One region of the Pseudoalteromonas translucida KMM 520 genome, then DNA from elsewhere that is predicted to be linked to it. Evidence: predicted binding sites of a transcription regulator. Region 1 holds the regulator's gene; the other holds the start of a gene.
What was found. The regulator MetJ, encoded in region 1, represses methionine synthesis genes. The targets are predictions, from matches to a motif close to TAGACGTCTAGACGTCTA.
Positions count from the first base shown of each region.

Region 2: a site for MetJ is predicted at 4,675-4,692, ahead of PTRA_RS03285 (methylenetetrahydrofolate reductase). Genes of this name have one in related genera too.

Region 1 covers NZ_CP011034.1:3,065,822-3,077,551, forward strand. Annotated here, with positions in the region: gene PTRA_RS14180 (pilus assembly protein PilM) at 1-185, opposite strand, end outside; gene PTRA_RS14185 (penicillin-binding protein 1A) at 317-2,827, shown strand; gene metL (bifunctional aspartate kinase/homoserine dehydrogenase II) at 2,951-5,296, opposite strand; gene metB (cystathionine gamma-synthase) at 5,302-6,540, opposite strand; gene metJ (met regulon transcriptional regulator MetJ) at 6,740-7,060, shown strand; gene PTRA_RS14205 (malic enzyme-like NAD(P)-binding protein) at 7,158-8,399, opposite strand; gene rpmE (50S ribosomal protein L31) at 8,943-9,158, opposite strand; gene priA (primosomal protein N') at 9,415-11,601, shown strand; gene PTRA_RS14220 (SPOR domain-containing protein) at 11,622-11,730, shown strand, end outside.
Region 2 covers NZ_CP011034.1:697,899-709,628, reverse strand. Annotated here, with positions in the region: gene cysE (serine O-acetyltransferase) at 1-604, opposite strand, end outside; gene PTRA_RS03295 (hypothetical protein) at 690-1,469, opposite strand; gene PTRA_RS03290 (M16 family metallopeptidase) at 1,586-4,465, opposite strand; gene PTRA_RS03285 (methylenetetrahydrofolate reductase) at 4,736-5,692, shown strand; gene PTRA_RS03280 (hypothetical protein) at 5,851-6,177, opposite strand; gene PTRA_RS03275 (DEAD/DEAH box helicase) at 6,413-7,660, opposite strand; gene PTRA_RS03270 (DUF3581 domain-containing protein) at 7,818-8,519, opposite strand; gene PTRA_RS03265 (CPBP family intramembrane glutamic endopeptidase) at 8,633-9,502, shown strand; gene PTRA_RS03260 (hypothetical protein) at 9,616-10,008, shown strand; gene PTRA_RS03255 (hypothetical protein) at 10,017-10,316, opposite strand; gene gltX (glutamate--tRNA ligase) at 10,500-11,730, opposite strand, start outside.

The sequences.
Region 1 (11,730 bases):
CCAATTGCTTCAATATCTTGAATAGTACGCTCACTCATGGCGCCTTTTGGCATAGGTTCAATTGCAAGTGCTTCTAATCGAAGCCCAGTGTCTGTTTCACTTAACAGTACAGCTTTGATAGAGTGCGATCCTATATCAATGCCTACCATCATCGACGATGGCTTTTTAAATAGTTGACTTAGCATGTTTGCAACTTTGCCTTTGTTTTAATAATAAACAAGTTATAATTCTTATCTGAAAAAATACTATTCATTTTTTAATCAATATATACTAGCAGCCTCAACTTGTAATTGGGAGTCCATTTAGGGAAATATCAGTGATTTTATTAAAAAGAACTTTACAATTTTTTATCATTTGCACATTAATTGGACTGTTCACTTTGTTCAGCCTTTATTATTACGTTAAACCTGATATCCCCAGTGTGCAAGTTTTAAAAGACGTGCAATTACAAACTCCTATGCAAGTATTCACTAAAGATGGTCTGTTGATCAATCAATTTGGTGAAAAACGACGAATTCCGGTCACAATAGAGCAAATACCACAATCTCTCATTAATGCATTTTTAGCCACCGAAGACAGCCGTTTTTATGATCACCTTGGTATTGACCCCATAGGTATAGTCCGCTCTGCACTTGTACTTATATCTACCGGAGAGAAAAAACAAGGCGCTAGTACTATTACTATGCAGCTAGCACGTAACTTTTTCTTAACCCGCGAAAAAGCCTACATTCGTAAAGTAAAAGAAATTTTTATCGCGGTACATATTGAAAACCTATTAAGCAAAAACGAAATTCTTGAGCTGTATTTAAATAAAATTGAATTAGGTAATAGGGCGTTTGGTATTGGTGCAGCGGCGCAAGTTTATTACGGTAAAGAACTAAAAGACTTAACCCTTGCGCAAATGGCAATGATTGCTGGCCTGCCAAAAGCACCTTCAGCGCTTAACCCTATTCGCAACCCAGTGCGTGCTAAAGCGCGTCGTAATGTCGTACTTGGTAGAATGTTGTCTGAACGCTATATAACTCAAAGCGAATATGAAGAGACTATTAACCAACCTATAACGGCCTTTTTTCATGGCGCTGAAATAGATTTATACGCACCTTATATATCTGAAATGGTGCGCGCAGAAATGGTTGCTAAATACGGTATTGATAAAGCGTATAACTCTGGCTTTAAAATATTTACCTCGGTAGAGTCCCACGTTCAACAAGCTGCGCAAACGGCTTTAGTAAATAACTTACACAGTTACGACATGCGCCACGGCTTTAGAGGCCCAGAGCGTTTATTATGGGATGCACAAACACAACCAGCATTAAGCCAAGCGCAAATTCTTAGCCAGCTAAAAGATGTAAAACAGCTTGGCGACTTACAAGCCGCAGTGGTATTGGCGGTTAACGAAAAAACAGCCGACGTTTTACTAAAAAATGGTGAGCTGGCAACACTTACATGGGATAACTTAAAGTGGGCACGTAAATACATTACGCGTTACCGCCAAAGTTTTGCTCCTAAAGCTGCAACTGAAATATTAGTTCCAGGTGCACAAATATGGCTACGTAAAAATGACGATAATAAGTATTTATTGAGTCAAATTCCTGAAGCCTCTAGTGCTATTGTGTCTTTAGACCCTCAAGATGGCCGTATAAAAGCAATTGTTGGTGGTTATAGTTTTGAGCAAAGCCAGTACAACCGTGCAGTGCAAGCTAAACGCCAAGTAGGCTCAAACATTAAACCCTTTATTTACTCTGCAGCACTGGAAAAAGGCTACACTTTGGCATCAATTTTAAACGATGCCCCCATTAATCAATGGGATAAAAGCCAAGGTATTGCATGGCGTCCAAAAAACAGCCCTGCCGTTTATAATGGCCCTATTCGTATTCGCCGCGCCTTAGCGCAATCTAAAAACGTTATTTCGGTACGCCTTCTGCGTGGTGTAGGCTTACAACGCACTGCCGATCATTTACTCAAATTTGGTTTTGATAATAAAGACATTAATCGCAGTGAATCTTTAGCACTTGGTAGTGCTTCAATTTCTCCATTAGAACTTGCTCGTGGTATGAGCGCGTTCGCTAATGGCGGGCATTTAATAGAACCGTATTTTATATCTGAAATTCAAGATGCCTTTGGTACCGTGTTATTTAAAGCAAACCCAGCTCTAGCCTGCGATGACAACCCCCAGCCCCTCGCTGTTACAAATAACAGCAGCCTAGCGATAGAAAACATTGAGCAGGGCGAAAAAGCGCAGCAAACAGTACAATGCGCCCCGCGTATTATTTCTAAACAAAATGCATTTTTAATTGCAGATGCTATGAACAGTGCCATTTGGGGCGGCGGAAGCTGGAGCAATAAAACAGGCTGGACGGGAACTGCATGGCGAGCACAGCGTTTAGGGCGTCGTGATTTATCGGGTAAAACAGGTACCACAAACGATTCTGTTGACACTTGGTTTAGTGGTTTTAACCGCAATGTACTCACTTCAGTATGGGTTGGCTTTGACAATCCGGGCAATACTCTAGGTCGTTCTGCATATAACAACAACCTTGATAGTGGTCAAATAACAGGGGCTGAATCGGGCGCAAAAACAGCTCAACCGGCATGGAATGAATTTATGAGGGCAGCTCTTGATGGGCAACCAGAAGCGCCAATTGAACCACCTGAAGGATTAGTGTCTATTCGTATTGATTTAGCGACTGGCTTATTAAGCCACAAAAATGATTATACTAGCCGCTTTGAATACTTTGAAAAAGGCACTACCCCAACTAGTTATGTGCTTTCGCAGCCAAGCGATATTTTTGAAGAAAACACCAAAACAGAAGAAGAGCTATTTTAACCATAAGCGCATACTCATTAGCTAAATGACTAAATAACCAGAGCTCAGGTTAAATAGTTAATTACGCTAAAAAAACGGCAACCTCTTTAGGTTGCCGTTTTTGTTTTGTTTACGAACCATTTATTACTTTAAGTTTTTTATCAGCCAATATAAGTCAGAATGAACGCCTGCAGCAGTCACTTCCTTGCCGGCACCTGGGCCTTGTATAATCAAGGCATTATTGCTGTACCACTGGCTGTTAATAACAAAAATATTATCACCCGGGGTTAAGTTTGCTAATGCGTCATTGGGCGCAACATACGCTAACCCTACTTTGGCCGTTACGCTATCGTGCTCAATACTCAGTAAACCTGTATAACGAAGTACCGCGTTTTGTAATTTTGCATTGCGCGCATGCTCTTCAATAAAAGTATCGAGCTTATGTTTATTAGCTAAAAAGTCATCCCAACTACCTAGCGCTAGCTCATCGGGCATTAATGGCGCTAAGGCAATGTCGTTAAGGTCTAACTCAACTCCTAACTCTCGCGCTAAAATAAGGAGCTTACGCTGCATATCTCGTCCCGATAAATCTTCACGCGGATCGGGTTCAGTAAAGCCCATTTGTTGCGCTTCAAGTAATAAGTCAGAAAATGCAGTGGCGCCATTATACATACTACATAACCACGATAGCGTACCCGAAAAAACGCCTTCTATGCGTGTTATTTTATCGCCACTGTTTTGTAAGTCTGCAAGGGCAAAGTTAATTGGTAAACCGGCACCCACACTGGCGTTATAGCGCCAATGTAAATTACGCTGTGCAATATTGTGTTGCAACGCTTTATACCAAGGAGTTGGCGCGGTACCAGCATACTTATTAGCACTAATTAAATGACAATCAAGTGCAACAAAATCTGGGTATAGCTGGCTAAATTGCTCACTGGCGGTTATATCTATAACCACTTTATGCTCGTAATCAAGCAGGCCAATAGCCGTTAATAAATCTTGGCTGTTATAGTCAACAGCCTCTAGTTGCCATTGGTTTTTCCAGTGCTGTACATTTATGCCGCTGGGATTAAATAGCAGTTTTTGCGAACGTGCTAATCCTACTAACTTAATATTAAAGTCGGTTGATAAGCGTGCTAGTTGCGCCGATAACTGGCTAACAAACACATCCCCTACGTTACCAAGCCCTGCTACTATTAAGGCAATTTCTTGGCCTTTAGTGATCAGTTTATCGTGCAACACATTAAGCACATCACTATCAATAAGTTGATCCGTCAATAGCAATACATAACCACTATCTTGATGCACAAAGCGTGGTTCAATATTATGCAAATTGAGCAGTTCGCGTGCTTGAGTGCTCAATGAATTTATATCTTGCTCAGGGGCAACTAGCGCGCAACCATGTAGGTTAGACTCACTAATATTGGCTCTTCCAGCAAAGTAACTAACTACTTGATGGGTAGCTACTGCCGGTACTATTAGGTAAGTTTCACCCGCGCTACTAAAATGATGCAAACTATGTTGAATAAGCTGGCTAACCTGAGTTACCTCGCCCTCAACTAGTCCTTCAACACTAAGTAAATCTATATTTTCTAATGTAGTAATAAAACGTTTTTGTTTTACACAGCCCTCTTTCACTACATTTGTTGAGCTTGCTTGCACATCAAAACTACTGCGCACCGCAAGCTTTATATCGGTATTTTTAAGTGGCGATAATGTTTTAGCGTGTAAAACGGGATTACCTAATCGTGCCAACAAGTTAGCTTGTGCTCTACATACCTTAGCGTATTTAATGGCCTTGTTAACTTTACGTGGGTCGGTACTAAATATCCCTTGTGTATCGGTCCAAATATAGACTTGTTTAGCATTACAATAACTTGCCAATAAGGTTGCACTGTAATCACTACCATTGCGACCAAGAGTGACCGTATCGCCCATGGTATTAGCCGCAATAAACCCTGTTACCACGTTAATTTTGTGCTGGCTAATAAGCTCACTACACTGCTGCGTATTTTGGCTATGCAATAATTGTCCACCACTTAGCGTAAACAAGCCTCTTGCGTCTTGCATGCATGCAGCAACATTAAGTTGCTGTAAATACGCTGCGAGCAAACGAGCTGACCACAACTCACCATGGGCGAGTAACGCTGCTTCTTGCAACTGCTCAGTACTCGCTAATTTAGTAACTAAACTTAGCTCTTCATTTAGCGTGGTTAAGGCGCTGCGCTTTAAATCCCCCTGCAGTAACTGCGTTATTAAATCACTTTGATGATTGTTTAACTGCAATACAATATCAGCGAGCGCTTGAGTATCGTGCTGCTGATAACTTTGCCACAGTTTTACTAATGTATCTGTGGTTTTCCCCGCAGCCGATACCACTACACAATCACCAGGCTGAGCTTGCCCTAAAATTATTTTTGCAACGCTTTTATAGCGCTCGGCTGAGCTTAAACTCGAACCACCAAATTTATGAATATTATTAGTCATATTAATTACCACAACGCCGGGTGAGCAGCGCTCAATTTAACATTACTACTTGCGCTAGCACCTGCTTTACCTGCGTTATTGTGCTGGCCTGGTTGCACTAAATTAAATACCCGATCAAAGTCTGCTAATAAATCTGCTACATCTTCAATACCTACCGACACACGAATAAGCGTATCGCCAACGCCAGCGGCTAAACGAGCCTCGGCTTCCATTCCTGCATGCGTCATTGTTGCTGGGTGGCATATTAAGCTCTCTACGCCACCTAAAGATTCAGCTAAGCTAAATGTTTGTAGGTTTGTTAAAAATGCTGCGGCGTCATTCACATCACCTTTAATGTCAAAACTAACCATGCCACCAAAACCAAGTTGCTGTGCTTTAGCTAATTCATGTTGTGGATGCGACTCTAGCCCCGGGTAATATACTTGGCTAACAAATTTTGAGCTTTCAAGGTACTTAGCAATAGCTAAGGCGTTTTCTTGATGCTGCCGTAAGCGTACATTTAAAGTACGCAAGCCACGCAAGGTTAAATAACTATCGAACGGTGCCCCCGTTATGCCAATATTATTTGCCCACCAAGCCAGTTCTTCACCTAGTGCGTCAGTTGCAGCAATAACCGCACCGCCAACCACATCTGAGTGGCCATTTATGTATTTAGTGGTTGAGTGCACCACAATATCAACGCCAAATTTAATCGGATTTTGTAATGCGGGCGATAAAAAAGTGTTATCTGCGGCGACCAAAGCACCGCATTGCTTAGCAATATCGGTTACTGCTTTAATGTCAGTTAAACGTAAAATAGGATTGCTCGGGGTTTCTATCCAAATTAACTTAGGTTTAATTACTAAAATTTGCTGCAAACTTTCTGGTTTAGTTAAATCTAACACTTCGAGCTTTAATAGGCCGCGCTTTTGTAATGAGGTAAATAAACGGTAGCTGCCGCCATAACAGTCGTGGGGGATCACTAACGTATCGTCATTATTAAGCAGCTGAGTGGCTAAATGTACGGCAGCCATTCCTGTTGCAGTAATAATGCCGCGAGCGCCACCTTCAAGCTCGCTGAGTGCTTGGGCTAAAGTATCACGATTTGGATTACCACTACGGCCATAGTCATATTGACGTTTTTTATCAAAGTCGGCAAACGAATAAGTGGTTGATAAATACAGCGGAGGTACAACCGCGCCATGGTGCTTATCAGCATCGACACCACTGCGAACTGCAATTGTCGCTTTATTTTTTTCGCTCATATTTATTACCTGCTTTATTTAGATGTTTAGACGTCTAAAACATTAATTCATTCAACTTAAGAAGTCAAAACATTTAAACACCTAGCCTTCTGTGCAACAAGTATTTGACTAATTTGTTTAAATCGATAGAATTTCACGCATATTCACGCTATTTTTTAGTAGGGTGAGCAATTAATAATCTGAGGCAACGATACATCTTATGGCAAAATGGAATGGCGAGTATATTCACCCATACGCAGAACACGGGAAAAAATCAGAGCAAGTTAAAAAGATCACCGTTTCGATCCCGCTAAATGTATTAAAAGTACTAACCGATGAACGCACCCGTAGGCAAATTAATAACTTACGTCATGCAACTAATAGCGAGCTATTATGTGAAGCGTTTTTACATGCGTTTACCGGGCAACCGTTACCTAACGATGATGATTTACGTAAAGATAACGCCGAAAAAGTGCCTGAAGAAGTGAAAAAAATAATGCAAGAAATGGGCTTAGAAGTTCCTGTTTTAAACGAAGACTAAACAGCTGCTTTTAAACAAAAAAACCTCAGCCATGCTGAGGTTTTTTTATGGCTATAAATTACACTGAAGTAACTTAACACCGAGTAAATAATGCTGCTTATTCCATATAGTTTGCTGGCAGCTCTATTTGCGCTACGCCTGAAGCAATAGCCGCTAATGCAACCGCTTTAGCAATACGCGGCAATAAACGCGGGTCCATAGGTTTAGGAATAATATACTCTGCACCAAACGCTAGCTTATCTACACCGGCTGCTTTTAGCACTTCTACCGGAACCGGCTCTTTGGCAATGCTGCGAATAGCTTCAACCGCTGCAATTTTCATTTCATCGTTAATTTCACTAGCACGTACATCAAGCGCACCACGGAAAATAAACGGAAAACACAACACGTTATTAACTTGGTTAGGGTAATCTGAGCGCCCTGTTGCCATAATTAAATCGCTACGTGCGCCGTGTGCCAGTGCCGGATCAATCTCAGGATCTGGGTTCGAACAAGCAAATACGACTGGCCTTGCCGCCATTAATTTTAAATCATCGGCCGATAACAAGTTAGGGCCCGATACACCAACAAATACGTCGGCATCTTCAATTACATCTTGTAATGTGCGCTTATCGGTATTGTTAGCAAATAACTGTTTGTACTCGTTTAAATCATCACGGCGAGTGTGAATAACACCTTTACGATCAAGCATATAAATATGTTCACGCAGTGCACCACACTTAATTAATAACTCCATACAAGCAATCGCAGCAGCGCCGGCACCTAAACATACAATAACTGCATCTTCAATATCTTTGCCTTGCACTTCCAGCGCATTTATCATGCCTGCAGCCGTTACAATAGCCGTGCCGTGCTGATCATCATGAAAAACAGGAATACTACAGCGTTCAATAAGCGCCTTTTCAATTTCAAAACACTCAGGTGCTTTAATATCTTCAAGGTTAATACCGCCAAAAGTATCAGCAATATTAGCCACAGTATTTATAAAGTCTTCGGTAGTGCGGTGTTTTACTTCAATATCAATTGAATCAATACCTGCAAAGCGTTTAAATAACAACGCCTTACCTTCCATTACCGGTTTTGATGCTAACGGGCCTAAATTTCCTAAGCCTAAAATGGCAGTACCATTGGTGATCACTGCAACCAAATTACCTTTACCTGTGTACTTATAGGCATTTACAGGGTCAGCAGCAATTTCACGCACCGGCTCAGCTACACCGGGGCTATAAGCTAAAGCGAGATCATGAGCCGTTTCTGCAGGCTTGGTTAGCTCAATGCTGATTTTACCTGGAACGGGGTGAGAGTGATAATGTAGTGCTTGTTCACGAAAGTCCGACATAACGCGATTATATCCTGCAATTTAAGTTAAAGTGAGAGGGAGTAAAGCGACACTTAACATGCCTTAAAGTACGATACCCTTATTATTTTTAAATTCCAAGCAATATCAGGTCTATCCTGTTATATGCTAGATCTGTTAATTTTAAGCGAATTTTCAGCAACTTCGATAAAAACACTGCTACTTTTCATAAATATAAATTGTGCTAAAAGACACTTTTTAAGCTTATTTTAGTTAAAAGTATTATTCATAAAACAGTGTTTATAAAACGTAAATAAAATCAGCTAAAAGCGATTATTTATTCTGCTTTAACAACACATAGCTTCATGTTGGCTACTTTTAGAAACCGAGTTTAAAATTAAGCTATTAAAAATATAGAGAATATTACGTCATTTGTCTGCAAAGGTTTATGCATACCGAGAATAAGAACAGGAAATAGTTATGCAAAGGCAAAAACTTAAAACTAACGAGGTTAGGGGGAAGTTAGAGGATTTTTAGGCATAAAAAAAGCATCCTAAGATGCTTTTTTTAACTAAATAGCAATAATTACTTTTTGCTACCAAGTGCACCGAAACGCTTGTTGAAACGATCAACACGTCCGCCAGTGTCTAAAATCTTTTGCTTACCAGTGTAAAACGGGTGACACGCAGAACAAACGTCTAGGTGAATATTTTTACACAGAGTAGAGCTAGTTTCGAATTCGTTTCCACATGAACAAGTTGCAGAAATTACTTCGTACTTAGGGTGAATACCTTCTTTCATAGAAACCTCTAGTTAAGGCCGCATCGCTCTCCAAACCCGGAGTCTGGCACCATACGTCGTTAAAACAAATTTATTGGTGGCGGATTTTATCCAACAACCATCAAGCACACAAGCATTAATTAGTATTTTTGCTAAAAAAATAACCATTTTGAGTAAACAAGGTTATTTGGTAGTAGGTTTTTAGCTGTATTTTTAGTACATTAGGGCCAAGTATTAGCACGCCCTCCCCCATTATTTTTTTAACAGTTGAGTTACTATGTATTTTGTTGAAGTTGCTATAAAAGTTCCACTACCGCGCACCTTTGATTATAAAGTAGATAGCCAGCTTGGTGAAGCTTCAGCGCCATTAAAACCCGGAATGCGGGTGTTAGTCCCCTTTGGTAATCAACGTAAAGTAGCCGTAGTTTTAGCGCTTAAAACAACAACCGAAGTGCCTGAAAACAAAATAAAGGCAATTTTTGAAATTATCGACGATACCCCAATTTTATCTGCAGAGCACATAGAGTTACTACGCTTTACGGCACGTTATTATTGCTACCCGCTGGGTGAAACCATTCATATTGCATTGCCAAGCGCACTACGCCAAGGCGAATCGCCTGATAAAACCAGCATTAATATGGTAGCCCTAACTGAAAAAGGCGCGCTGCTGCCGTCATTAAAAGCTAAAACTCAGCTTAATTTACTAAAACAGCTATCGCAATCAGGCAAGTCGTCATTAACCGAGTTAAAAGCTTTAGGCTTTAGTAAAAAAACCATTGATAGCTTAATAGATAAGGCACTCATAACGCAGTCAATTGAGCATGATAATCACTGGCAAAGTGTAGCCCCAACAGTGGGTAGCAAACCAACACTTAACAAAGAGCAAGCGGTAGCCTGCACCACAATTAATCAAAGCAGCGATTTTAGCAGTTTTTTATTAGAAGGTGTAACCGGTAGCGGCAAAACAGAAGTGTACTTACAATGTTTAGAAGAAGTACTAAAGCGCGGCGAACAAGCACTAGTATTAGTGCCCGAAATAGGCTTAACCCCGCAAACAGTTAACCGCTTTCGCCGCCGTTTTCCCGACACCCCCATTATGCTTTGGCATTCAGCTTTAACCGATAATGAACGCTTACAAACCTGGCGTTTTTGCGAAAAAGCCAGCTGCGCCATAGTAATAGGCACACGTTCGAGTATTTTTCTGCCATTTTTAAAGCTCGGCATGATAGTGGTTGATGAAGAGCATGACTCGTCTTTTAAACAGCAAGACACGCTGCGCTACCATGCCCGTGATTTAGCTGCGTATCGTGCATATCAGCATAAAATCCCGCTTATATTAGGCAGTGCAACACCGGCACTCGAAACTCTGCACAAAGCAATTAATAATAAATACCAACTGCTGAGCCTTACAGAGCGTGCGCAAACCGCTACCGATAACCAATTTAAATTACTCGATATGAAAGGCCAGCCCGACCAAGCAGGCATTGCGCATGCCAGCCTTGCTACCATGCGCCAACATTTAAAGCGCGGCAAACAAGTGATGGTGTTTTTAAATCGTCGTGGATTTTCGCCCACGTTAATTTGCCATGAATGTGGCTGGTTAAGCGAATGCAAGCGTTGCAGCACCAGCGCCACTTTTCATAAAGCGATTGGGCAAATGATTTGCCATCACTGTGGCGATCAATATCATGTTCCACACCAATGCCCCGACTGCGGTAGCACGCAAATTTTTCCTAATGGTAAAGGCACTGAGCAAATAGAAGAGTTTTTATCGAGTGAATTTCCACAAATTCCTGTTACACGTATCGACCGCGACTCTACTCGTCGTAAAGGCAGCCTTGAAAAAGCACTGGATGAAATAAACCTAGGCGGCGCGCGCATTTTAGTTGGCACGCAAATGTTAGCTAAAGGACATCACTTTGCCGATGTAAGTTTAGTGGTTATTTTAGACGTAGACAGCGGCTTGTACTCCTGTGATTTTAGAGCAACTGAGCATTTAGCCCAACTTGTTACGCAAGTGGCCGGACGTGCTGGGCGCTCAGGTGAGGCAGGCCAAGTGTTATTGCAAACACATTTTCCTGAGCACCCACTATTACAAGATTTGGTTAATAATGGTTATCAGGATTTTGCTCGCTTTGCATTGCGTGAACGTGAAGATGCAGACCTACCACCAATCACAAATATGGCCATTGTTCGCGCCCAAGGACACAATATAAAACAAGTCGTCGATTTTTTGACAGATTTGGTTCCAGTAAGCGGGGTAACTGGTATACAATTGCTCGGTCCAATACCTGCTCCTCTCGAAAAAGTAGCTGGTATGTATCGTTTTCAATTACACATTCAAGCGCAAGATCGCCGCGTATTGCACCAATATCTTGCGCAAATGGTTGATTATCTAAGCACTAGCAAACTTGCACAAAAAGTACGCTGGAGCCTAGACGTAGACCCTATAGACATGATTTAGGTTAAGGCCAAAATAAAGCTATGGCACAGCACGATTACATTAACAAAAAACCAGCAAACCGCAAAAAAGCGAAATCTGCACCCGCTAAAAAACCCTTTCCAATACTGTTAGTTTTAATTGTTACTTTAT
Region 2 (11,730 bases), 1.0 Mb from region 1:
CGCCAGCACCAATAAGTACCCCGGCTCTGATTTTAGGATGACGATCACCTTGTTCATTGCCCGTGCCACCTAAAGTAACCGACTGCAATATTGATACGTTATCTTCAATTACCGCCGTTTCACCAATAACAATACCGGTTGCATGGTCAAACATTATTCCTTTACCCACTTTACAAGCAGGATGAATATCAACGCCAAACACCTCTGAGCTACGGCTTTGAATAAAGCGCGCCAACTCTTTACGGTTTTGCGTCCATAAACAATTAGCTAAACGATGCGCCTGAATAGCATGAAAACCTTTTAAATTTAATATTACCGTAAGGTAAGTTTCGGCTGCAGGGTCACGATCTTTTACCGCTTTAATATCGTGAGCAACGTGCGTTAGCATACGCTCACACCTTACAAACGACTGATCAAATAGCTCACGAATAGTAAATGCCGACACCACCGCATCTGCCAATTTATTAGCAACAATAAAACTCAGCGCCGCCCCTAAACATTCATGGTTCAAAATACACGAATAAACATGGCTCGCTAAAAGAGGTTCGCGTTTTACTACTTCATTTGCTTCGCTGCGAAGCTGTTGCCAAATTTCATGTCGCATATTACTGCCTTTGTTGATCAAAAAGAGCCTTTTGATAAGTTTAACGGATTTAGTCACTAAGGTGTTAATCCCTTAGTTATTTTATCTAGTTATTAGATATTCCATCTCTAATGGAATTTATTTTATCTTTTAACTTTTCTGGTTCTTCAAATGAAGGGAAATATCTCATATCCTCCCATTGATACTTTTTAAGGCTTTTATAATTTTCACAACATTGTTCAGCATAAACATTTATCCAAAAAGATTGCTCTTTAGTTAGATATCCTCGTAAGCGATAAAAATACTTTTCTGTAATTTCTTGAGAGTGCCTGCTTTTTTTTGCAAGCTCTATCACTTCCTCAAATAAAAGGGCAAATAATTCACTCTCTTTTTCAAATACACCTTGATACTTCTCGCTCTTAATTATTTTACTTGCTTGCTCCGAATAGAACTCATCAATATTAAATTCTATTTCACTAGGTTCTATGTCACATAATTCATCTGTAATCTTAGTAAAGTAACTTGAATCACTTTCTAGTTTTTTCTCTACACTTTTCTCTAGATCGCTAGCTAATTGAGCAAAAAGGCTATTAAATAATTGCTGCTCTACTTGTGAAACAACCTGTTGATGATGCCTTGCATTTTGACGAAGAACACTCCTATGTGCTCTTTGGTTTTTTCCATTTGTTTGAATCAAAATTATAACTGTAAAAAACGCGAGAACAGGGCTTAACATTCCACCGAAGTATGTCGCCATTACCCCCCATTCGGATTGTGTATCCCAAAAACCAAAACCAAATTTAATAATATATGGCAAACCAATTATTAGAAAAAAAGTTACTATAAAAAGATAGACATTAAGAGGTTTATTTAAAAATTTACACATACTAATTCCTTTTAACCTTATCAAAAAATACATATTACTAAAAAATTATTCAAAATATAAAAATGCCCCAATGTATGGGGCATTTAAATTATCTTAATTTATAACTATTTAAACCTTCATTGAAATACTTTATCGACTTTCATCACTGCAATATTTTTTGCCGGAATAGCTAACTTGTAATCGGCAATCACTTTATCTTCTGCAACAAGCTCGGCTGGTTTATCGGTATTATAAACCATTGGCGATGTTTGCTCAGGCGCTAAACGCTTTTGCATATCAGCGCCGTCACCGGTAATAAACACATAATGGATATTATCGGTTTGCAGATTATCTTTAATAACGCGATTTACATCCTCTACTGTTAGCGTTTTAAGTTTGTTAGTAACGTAACTTACAAAGCTGTCGGTATTGTAAAACTCGCTATCAAGCGCATAACCTAGTTGGCGGTTTTGACTTGCCACCATTTGCGGCACAAAGTTAATTAAAAAGTTACGTGTGGCTTCAAAGTCATCTTCACTCATGCCATTTTTAATTAGCTTATCAAGCTCAAACAAGGCGGTACGAGTGGCAAAATGCGCATCGTTATTAGAGCGAAGCGGACGTAACCACACTTGAAAAATTTGCTCAGAGCGCCCTAGGTTTGCATCAGGCTTGGTTTGAAACATACCGCGCGGAAAGTACTCTATGTACGCGTAATCGCCGTAGTTCATGCCACGGGTTTCACGAATGCGTTCATATAAAAAGCTGTTAGAACTACGATGCTCACCAAAGTAAGAACGTACTAACCACAGTGCAGTCCAATCCTCACTACTTCTTATTGTATCAATTGGAAAACCAAACGATACCGCTGTCGACTGCGCACTCTTTTCAACAATAGTAGCATGATGACCTTTAAGCTCAGGCGCATCTGGAATACTTAAGCGGCTTTGCTCGCCTTTAGGCAGGCCTGCTAAATCAGCTAGCATAGTGGCTTTTAGTTTTTCTGGTACTGCACCAATTAAGCCAAGCGTTAGCTTAGATTGCGTAAGTTCAGTGTTATAAAACGTTTTAACATCATCAAGCGTAAGCGCTTCTAAATCTGAAATATCACCATAGTTGTAGCTTTCATAAGGGTGGCCTTTATAAAGCGCGCTGTATAGCACTTCTTTACCTAGTTCTTCATCGTTAGATGCTTTTAAGCCTGACTTAATGCCGTCGATCATTTCTTTTTTAAGGCGTTTAAAGTCATCGTCCCTAAAACCAGGGTTGAGTAACTGATCGCTCACTAATGCATACCACTTAGCGGCGTTATCTTTATGAATACGCCCTTGAAACGACAGCATCTCTTTATCTATTTGATAACCAAAGCTACCTGCCAACGGATAAAGTGCTTGTTTAATATCTTTATAGCTTGTTGATTGTGAGCCACCTTGCGCCAGCATAGCCGCAGTTAATGCGCCAAGGCCTTTTTTACCTTGCGGATCGGCAGCAGCCCCGGTATTGAATAAAAAGTTAACGTCAATTAATGGCGAGCTGTTAGTTTTATCTAGCACTTTAAATGCAGCAGCCTGAGGTGCTTGCTCCAGTTTTGCAACCAGTGCGTTTAAATCAACCTCTTGCTCAAAGTTTGGCGCTTTATCAAGTGCCGACATAGTCACGGTAGTGCGTGCACTATCAACAAAATACTTGTTGGCAATTGCTTTAATATCTTCAGCTGTTATTTCATCTGAGGTTTTATATAGTTGGTTTATTACCCTAGGGTCACGCTCAAAATGCATGTAGCTTGCAAGGGTTGCAGCAATTGCTTGCGACGAATCTAAACCATTTATAAAGCTGTATTTAAGGTTAGATTTTAAGTCACTGAGTTTTTGGCTATCTACTAACTCAGTACGCGCTTGAGCGTAGGTACGATTGATTGCATCGCGTACTTTGGCTAAATCGTCTGCTTTTTCTACTTTTACAAATACATGCAGTAAACCCGGATCTTTGGTTTCTGGGTTATAGCTAAACATTTGGCTGGCAATTTGTTTATCTACCACTAGCTCTTGGTATAAATCTGAGTTGTTTGAAAAATAAAGCTGCGAGAGTAAATCAAGCGCAGCTCTGTCTTTTTTAGCCGGCTCCCACGCAGTACCTTTATACGACACTAATAACCAATGCCCTGGTAAACCTGGGTTTTGTTGATGACTATATTTTGGCGCTTGCTGTGTTGGCTCTGCTTTAATGTCGGCAACATAGTCACCCTTTTTCCACGCACCCCAGTGCTTTTTAACCATAGCCATAGTGGCTTTTGGGTCTACATCACCCACAATTACAAGCGATACATATTCGGGCTTATAAAATTTGGCAAAAAATTCTTTACCATAAGCCATTTGATCAGGCATGGCTTCTATGTCTTTAAAAAAGCCCATAGTGGTGTGTTTATAAGTGTGTTGCTCAAAGGCCTCTTCGCGCACTGCGCTAAGTAACTTACGCACTGGGCTGGCATTATTTTTTAAGTACTCGCCTTTTACCGTTTGCGCTTCGGTTCTAAATTGCTCTTCGGTGTAGGTTAAATTTTGAAAAATATCAGCTTCAAGCTCAAGTACTTTATCAAGATGCTGCTTTGAAAAGTTTAAATGATAGTTAGTGTAATCGTTGGTGGTGTACGCGCGGTTATCAACACCAGAGTTTTTTAAAATACTTGAATACACAGCCTCAGGAAATTTTTCAGAGCCTTTAAACATCATGTGCTCAAAAAAATGCGCAAAGCCCGTTTTACCTGCTTGCGTTTCATTACGTGATCCTACCGATACAGGAATTTGCAACGAGACTACATCTGGGTAATCGGTTTTAACCACCATAACGCGCAAGCCATTTTCAAGCTCTTCTAGTAGGTAGTCTTGTGAAAAAACGCCCTCGCCCGCAGTGCTTGTTTGTTGTTGTGTTACTGCTTGGCTCGTTTGATTTTGTTCAATAGCGCAACCCGACAGTGCCAGCGATACCGCTAAACTGGTTGCTAAAAATTTAAATTTCATTGTTTTTCCTTTTATAGCAATCAATTTTAATCGCTAAACGTTGAGCTAGTTTAATAAAATTACCATCTGATTATGCCGCAAAGCCGCCAATAATAAGAGCCTAAAGCGTTGTTATTATGTAAACAACTGTATCAAATTTACTAATTTGTAAGGACCTTGTATGAATAAACCTCACTATGATTGAAAAACTTTCATTAAATAAAGCTATCTAGCCGTCTAAATGGCTGCTATATTGATTCCATCGTAACAAACTAAGCTGGAATGAGGATTATGGCTTTATCACTTCAAGAGAAAATAGAAGATAGCAATCAAGGCGTATACCTTATTGGTACAACGCCGCCAAAAATTGGTACCGATAAAGCGCAATTAAAAACCATTGCAGAAAAGCTATTAGGTCGCCTACACGAAATTGAATACGACGGCGTAATAATTTACGACATTCAAGACGAAAGCAGCCGCACTAATCAAGCGCGTCCGTTTCCATTTAGACAAACTGTCGATCCACGTGAATATAGCAACCTATTACGTGGCTTATCGCACCTTGATGTAATTACCTATAAAAGTGTGGCGCAACGCAGTGCGAGCGAGTTTAAAGATTGGCTAAGTGAAACTAAAAACGACTACGATTTAAAAAATATTGTTTTAGTAGGTAGCCCATCATCGATAGGCGATATAAAGCTAAGCTTACCCGATGCGTATAAAACGCTGGCAGAGCAATCTGATGACTTCTTTTTAGGCGGCGTTACTATTGCCGAGCGCCATTCTAATAAACGTAATGAACACGAACGCCTAATAGAAAAAACCGCCCAAGGCTGTAAGTTCTTTATTTCGCAAGCGGTTTACGACGCACAAGCAACAATCGAGTTAATTACTAGCTATGCACGTAGTTGTAAAGCACAAGGGCTTGAGCCTAAGCGCCTTATTTTAACTTTTACTCCGTGCGGCGGCGAAAAAACCTTAGAGTTTATGCAATGGTTGGGTATCTCAGTGCCAGAAGCTACAAAATGGCGCATGCTTGATGCAGAGAATACCTTAAGCGAATCGGTACGCATTTGTCGCGAAAATCTCGACTTAATACTTAAAAGCTGTGCGCACCTAAATGTGCCGCTGGGCTTAAATATAGAAAGCTTAACTAACCGTAAAGAAGAAATTGACGCATCAATTAACTTATACCGCTTATTAAAAGCTATCATGGAATTGAACCTTGCGGAGAAACTGATAGCTTAATTGCGGGGTTCGAGGTTCGAGGTTCGAGGTTCGAGGTTCGAGGTTCGAGCAATCATGATAAATTACACAGAATAAGCAAGTTAGTATTTACACTCTTTGGCAAGCCCTATGGCTTGCCTTTTTATTTTTGTAACGTAGTTACTCAGTAAATTTTTTAATTATATTTTATTTAAATGTTTAGCATTGATTGTTTTTTTCAGCTGTTTTTTAATTAAGGTTTGCTCGCAATATAATGCAACAAGAACTCCAATAAAACTCGAAAAGATCACAATAAGCCAATAGTAAATACTATTAAAAGTGACCACCTCTGAAATAGATAGATACAAATTGAATGGAACCACAAAAATTAAAAATCCTAAGACTTTGATAAACTCTCTAAATAGCTGAGAGTCCATTTTTGCTGAGTTTATATAGTCATTAATAGTTTCGTCTGATACATTAACTGACCCAGAATATTCCTTTTTCAACCAATTAAGATAATCCATATTTACTTCCTTTTTATATTTTACGTTTTAATCATCTGATTTCATTCTCGGTAAAATAATTACACTTTATTAATTCCATGTAAACAATACAATGACTTAACTATTAAGCTGTGTGCTAAAAAGAACTAACTGGTAGAGGTAGTGAGTTAAGAATATGCAGCAAACCACGGCGCTAAATTTAACGCCGTGTTGAGCTCTTTTTTACTGACAGCTGATAGCTAAAAACTGAAAACTGTTATTTACGTCTTCTACTTGGCTCTCTTTGCCCAGTAATGCGTTTTTTATCACGGTCTTTTCGCGATTTATTGGTGTTTTTGCGGTTATCTTTTGGCTTTTTGTTAGGATCTGGCTCGTAGCCTGCTAGCCACTGTGGCGTTAAGCGGGTATCTAGCAGCACTTCTATTTCTTCAAGTAACCATTGCTCGTCAATACTTACTAACGACATTGCAAGCCCTTGCTCACCAGCGCGACCTGTACGGCCAATGCGATGTACATAATCTTCGGCTATGTATGGCAGTTCAAAGTTAATTACAAACCTAAGTGTTGGAATATCTAAACCACGTGCGGCTACATCGGTGGCAACTAATACACGGGTAATGCCTTCTTTAAAGTTTTGTAGTGCGCGGTCGCGTGCGCCTTGTGATTTATCACCATGGATAGACTCGGTTTTTAAACCGTCTTTACACATTTCTTTAGCCAGTTGGTCGGCCATTTGTTTGGTGCGGGTAAAAATAAGCACTTGGCGCCAATTTTTCATGCCAATCATGTGCGATACCAGCTCGCGCTTGCGATCCTCGTCTACCGAGTAAATTACTTGCTCAACCTCAACTGCTGCTGAATTGCGTTTATCAACTTCAACTAATTCTGGGTTTTTAAGTAGCTTTTTACTAAGCGCAAATACGCTGTCGTCAAAAGTCGCCGAAAATAACAAAGTTTGGCGATCGCCTGGAATATGGCGCAATATACGTTTAATTTCGTCAATAAAGCCCATATCAAGCATACGATCGGCTTCATCAAATACCAGTGAGTCAACACTTGAAAGCACTACGCTGCCTTTAACAATATGATCGAGTAAGCGCCCCGGGGTGGCTACTATTACTTGTGCATCTTTTAGGGCTTTTATTTGTGGGCCTATGCTTGCGCCGCCATACGCTAATGCACCTTTAATATTGGTGCCTTGGGCGTATTTTTCAAAGCTGGCAAATACTTGCTGAGCAAGCTCGCGAGTTGGCGTTAAAATTACCACGCGAGCAACACCTAGCTCATCTTTTTTAGGGGTGTTTAAAAGCTTGTGTAGTAGTGGTAGTACAAACGCTGCGGTTTTACCTGTGCCAGTTTGTGCACTGCCCATTACATCACTGCCCGCTAAAATAGGCGGGATGGTTTTAATCTGAATTGCGGTAGGTTGAGTGTAGTTATTTTGCTCAATCGCAGTTAATAATAACGGGTCGAGATTAAGTGATGAGAATGTAGTGGCAGACATAGGCTTAGCTTTAAAGTGACAAAGAGCGCTATTGTACTCACATTCACTCATGCCGTAAATTAGAGTGCTTGAGAAAACTATTTAATCGTATTTATCTGCTTTTATTTGTGCCAATAAAAAAGGCGCTAAATAGCGCCTTTTAAAATTCGTCTCGTTTTTAAGCTGGTTTTAAATTTGCTTTGCGCTCGTTGTAAAAAGCAATTAAATCGTCAACCGTAGCTTGGCAGTACTCACGAATACCCGATACCACCATGTGCTTTTCACCAAAGCCCACTTTTTTGCCGTTTTCTAGCAAATTAAAACGCAAAGTAATTTTGCCGCGTTTACCTGCGTATTCAAAACTAGGCTCTGCAAATTCAAGTGTCGGTGCACTAATTTCAACAGTATCAAGATTTATAATCATCGACTCGTAAATGATCATTGGGCGTGCAGGGTTAATCATTACCTCTTGCTTACCCATGAGCGGAATAATCACGTGCGGAAACGCCGCGCCTGAAAACTCAACATAATTTTTAATTAAGCTATTAGTAAGTGCTGGGCATTTGCTAGTTTTACCTTCGCGTTTTACCTTTAAAATTACTTTATCGCCGTTTGTTACATCAAACTCATCGGCCTCTGCTGGAAAGCTAAGTTTGGTATTTTCGTCAACCATACCCGCAAAAGTAAACTCCATACGTTCACTAATACCGTAACGGTCTAATACTAATGAAAAAAGTAAGTCTCCTGGAGCACAAAATTTCTTCGCATCTTTATCGTGAAGTGGGTTGTAATCATCAGCAATACACTTGGCGAAACGACAGCCTTGCTCACGAGAGATCGAAACATAATCAGCATGTTGCTGATAAAAAGGACTTAACATAGGGTGTTCACTACTTAAACGGCTTATAACCTAGCTATACTAACAGAAAAAATAAAATGAGAGGTCGAATCTGTTAGATTAGTAACTAAATAAAACAGAGTAATAAAAAAATAATGACTTTTTATTTATTAGCATTATCGATTATATGTATTTTTCCGTACTGTAAAGTATCAATAATACGGCAACCACTTTGGTACTACTTAATGGCTTTAAGTGTTATATGTGCGTATTTTGAGGGGTATATAAATTTATATGGACTGCTCAATACTGGGCTTTACGTTGCTTTATATCACTTTGCGCTTCATACAAAGCAAACAATAATACGCGCTATTTTTAGCACTGTTTTTATAGTTTCCTCATTGGCATTAGCGCTTCATTGGGTACCTGGTTTTAACAACCTTCCTATTGCTATAAACGAGCATATTACCAGCGATGCAATTGCTTTTACCCTTTATGCTAATTTTGATAAAGCTATGGTTGGCCTTTTTCTTTGTACTTACTTTTATTCAAATAAAAAGCCTTTAAAAGCAGAATCTAAAAAGACAATTTCACTAAATTTTAAACACCCTATTTTAATAATTATTGCTACTATTTTAGCCGCTCTTACTTTTGCTTTAATGCTTGGGCTGGTAAGTTTTAACCCTAAGATTCCTGACTTCTGGTTGGCCTTTATTGCTATAAACCTTTTATTTACCTGTGTTGCTGAAGAAGCTTTATTTAGAGGCTTATTACAAACCAAACTTAGCCAAATTATTACGCCTACCCGCTTGGCAATACTTGCCCCTGTAATTACTGCAGGTATTTTTGCTTTGGCACATTTTGCAGGGGGAGTTAACTATGTATTGGTTTCATTTATTGCAGGCTTAGGGTATGGCTATATTTTTTATAAAACGCAGCGTTTAGAGTGGGCTATTTTATGCCATTGGTTAGTCAATGTTTGTCATTTCTTTTTATTTACTTATCCTATGCTTAGTAAAACCTAGTGCATATAAAACCATTTACAAACACTAACAATTTACTCAGTAGTAAACATTGCCCACATTCGATTTTGTTAGTAATTTACTACTTCAAACAATAAATTAAAGGACTAATAAATATGCTACGTTTTATGGCAATAATAACCGTACTGGCTACTTTAAGTGGTTGCTCAAACATGACTTTTCATACAGATATAGACAACGACGTTTTATCTCAAGAAATTGGCACTTACGTTAATAAAAGAGATTTACAGCAGTTTTACAGCGACCAAGAAGCACACGAAAGTGGCGCTACACTTTTAGGCCGAATAGCAGGTGAAAGCTGTGATGGCGATGGTATGGGTAACAATAATGTAAGCTATAACCGCTCTAAATCAAATGCTATTGATTTACTTAAAGCTGATGCCATGCGCAGAGGCGCAAATGCTTTTACTATTAATTCTTGTAGCGAAACCTCTGTATCGTACTGCGACCTATCTGTTTTATGCACCGGACAGGCCTACGACTACTGATAATAACTTTATATATTAAGCGCAAAGCTAAGCAATACGCGCTTACCAGACTCGATTTTAGATACGCTGTGCTCGTACTTATCGGGTCTAAATAAATACACTCTATTAAACCAGTTAATAATACATTTTGCGCATTTAAACACCCCACCGCTTTTAGGTTTCACTAATACAAAGTTGAGTTTGTAATAGCGCCCTTGCTGCACCGGATCAATGTGGTTCATAACGCTGTGATTTGTAGGGTAAGTAACTAAATTTATAGAAAATACACGACTACTAAAAATGGCTTTGTTTTTAACAATAGCGATCATAACGCCTCCAATACTCTTTAATAAGTTATTGTATCACTGAGTAGAGCCGCATATGGTTGGCTTTACGATACCAAAGCGCACTGACATATAACTAAACAACCTGAAATATAAAAGCCGAGCTTATTACTAAGCTCGGCTTTTATATTGTTTTAACTAAAATAGTTAGTTAATTATTATCTGCAATTATGCACTTGGGTATTCGCGGTAGGCACGTTCGATATTTTTAGCCTGCTTTTTAGAAATACCTAAATGCGCCAATGCTACGCGTAAACGAGCACGCGATAGATCAGAGCCTAATATTTCCATAGCATCAAGCACAGAGGTAGATGACGTTTTACCCGTAATTGCCACAAAAATCGGCTCTAAAAAGTCTTTAATTTTAAGCTCATGGAACGTTGCTACTTCTTTTGCAATGGCAAAAATAGCTGGCTTATCAAAGCTACGTAGGCCTTCTAACTGCCATACAAAAAATTGCAGTGCTTGGCGAATAACGTTTTCGTCGGCTTTACCCGCTGTTAATAGCGCCGGATCGTAAGTTGGTATACCGCCTACAAAGTGCCCTGCTAATTCAACCATATCAGAAAGCGTATTAATACGCGTTTTAGCTTCTGGTAATATTTTAGCCAACATTTCGCCGTTAAACTTCCAATCAACAAAGCGCTGTACTAGCTCTTCATCTGTTAAATTTTCACGGATCCATGTACCGTTTAACCAGCTTAGTTTATCAATATCAAATACTGGGCCACCAAGCGATACACGCTTCATGTCGAAGTTTTCAATCATTTCGTTAAGAGTGAATTTTTCACGCTCATCTGGCATTGACCAACCCATACGGCCTAAATAGTTAAGCACAGCTTCTGGCAGGTAACCCATTTCTTTATAGTAATTAATAGAGGTTGGGTTTTTACGCTTAGACAGTTTTGACTTATCTGGGTTACGCAGTAGCGGTAAATGCCCAAGTACTGGTGCTTCCCAACCAAAATCTTCGTAAAGTTTTAATAGCTTAGGCGCTGAGTTAATCCATTCTTCGCCACGGAAAATATGGCTAATTTGCATGTGGTGGTCGTCAACTACGTTCGCTAAAAAGTAAGTTGGGAAGCCATCAGCTTTTAATAACACTTGCATGTCGACGTTTTCCCACGGGATCTCAATTTCGTCGCGTAGGTAGTCGTTAAATTTAAAAGTACCTTCGCTAGGGATTTTCATACGTATAACGTAAGGTTTACCCGCTGCTAGGTTTGCTTTAATTTCGTCGTCTGTGTGGTTTAAGCCACGGCCGTCGTATTTAGGGCGCAGACCTTCTGCCATTTGCTCTTCGCGCATTTTATCCAGCTCTTCGCTTGTTGCAAAACAGTAAAATGCTTTGCCGTCGTCAACGAGTTGGTGTGCATATTTTTTGTATAAATCGCTACGC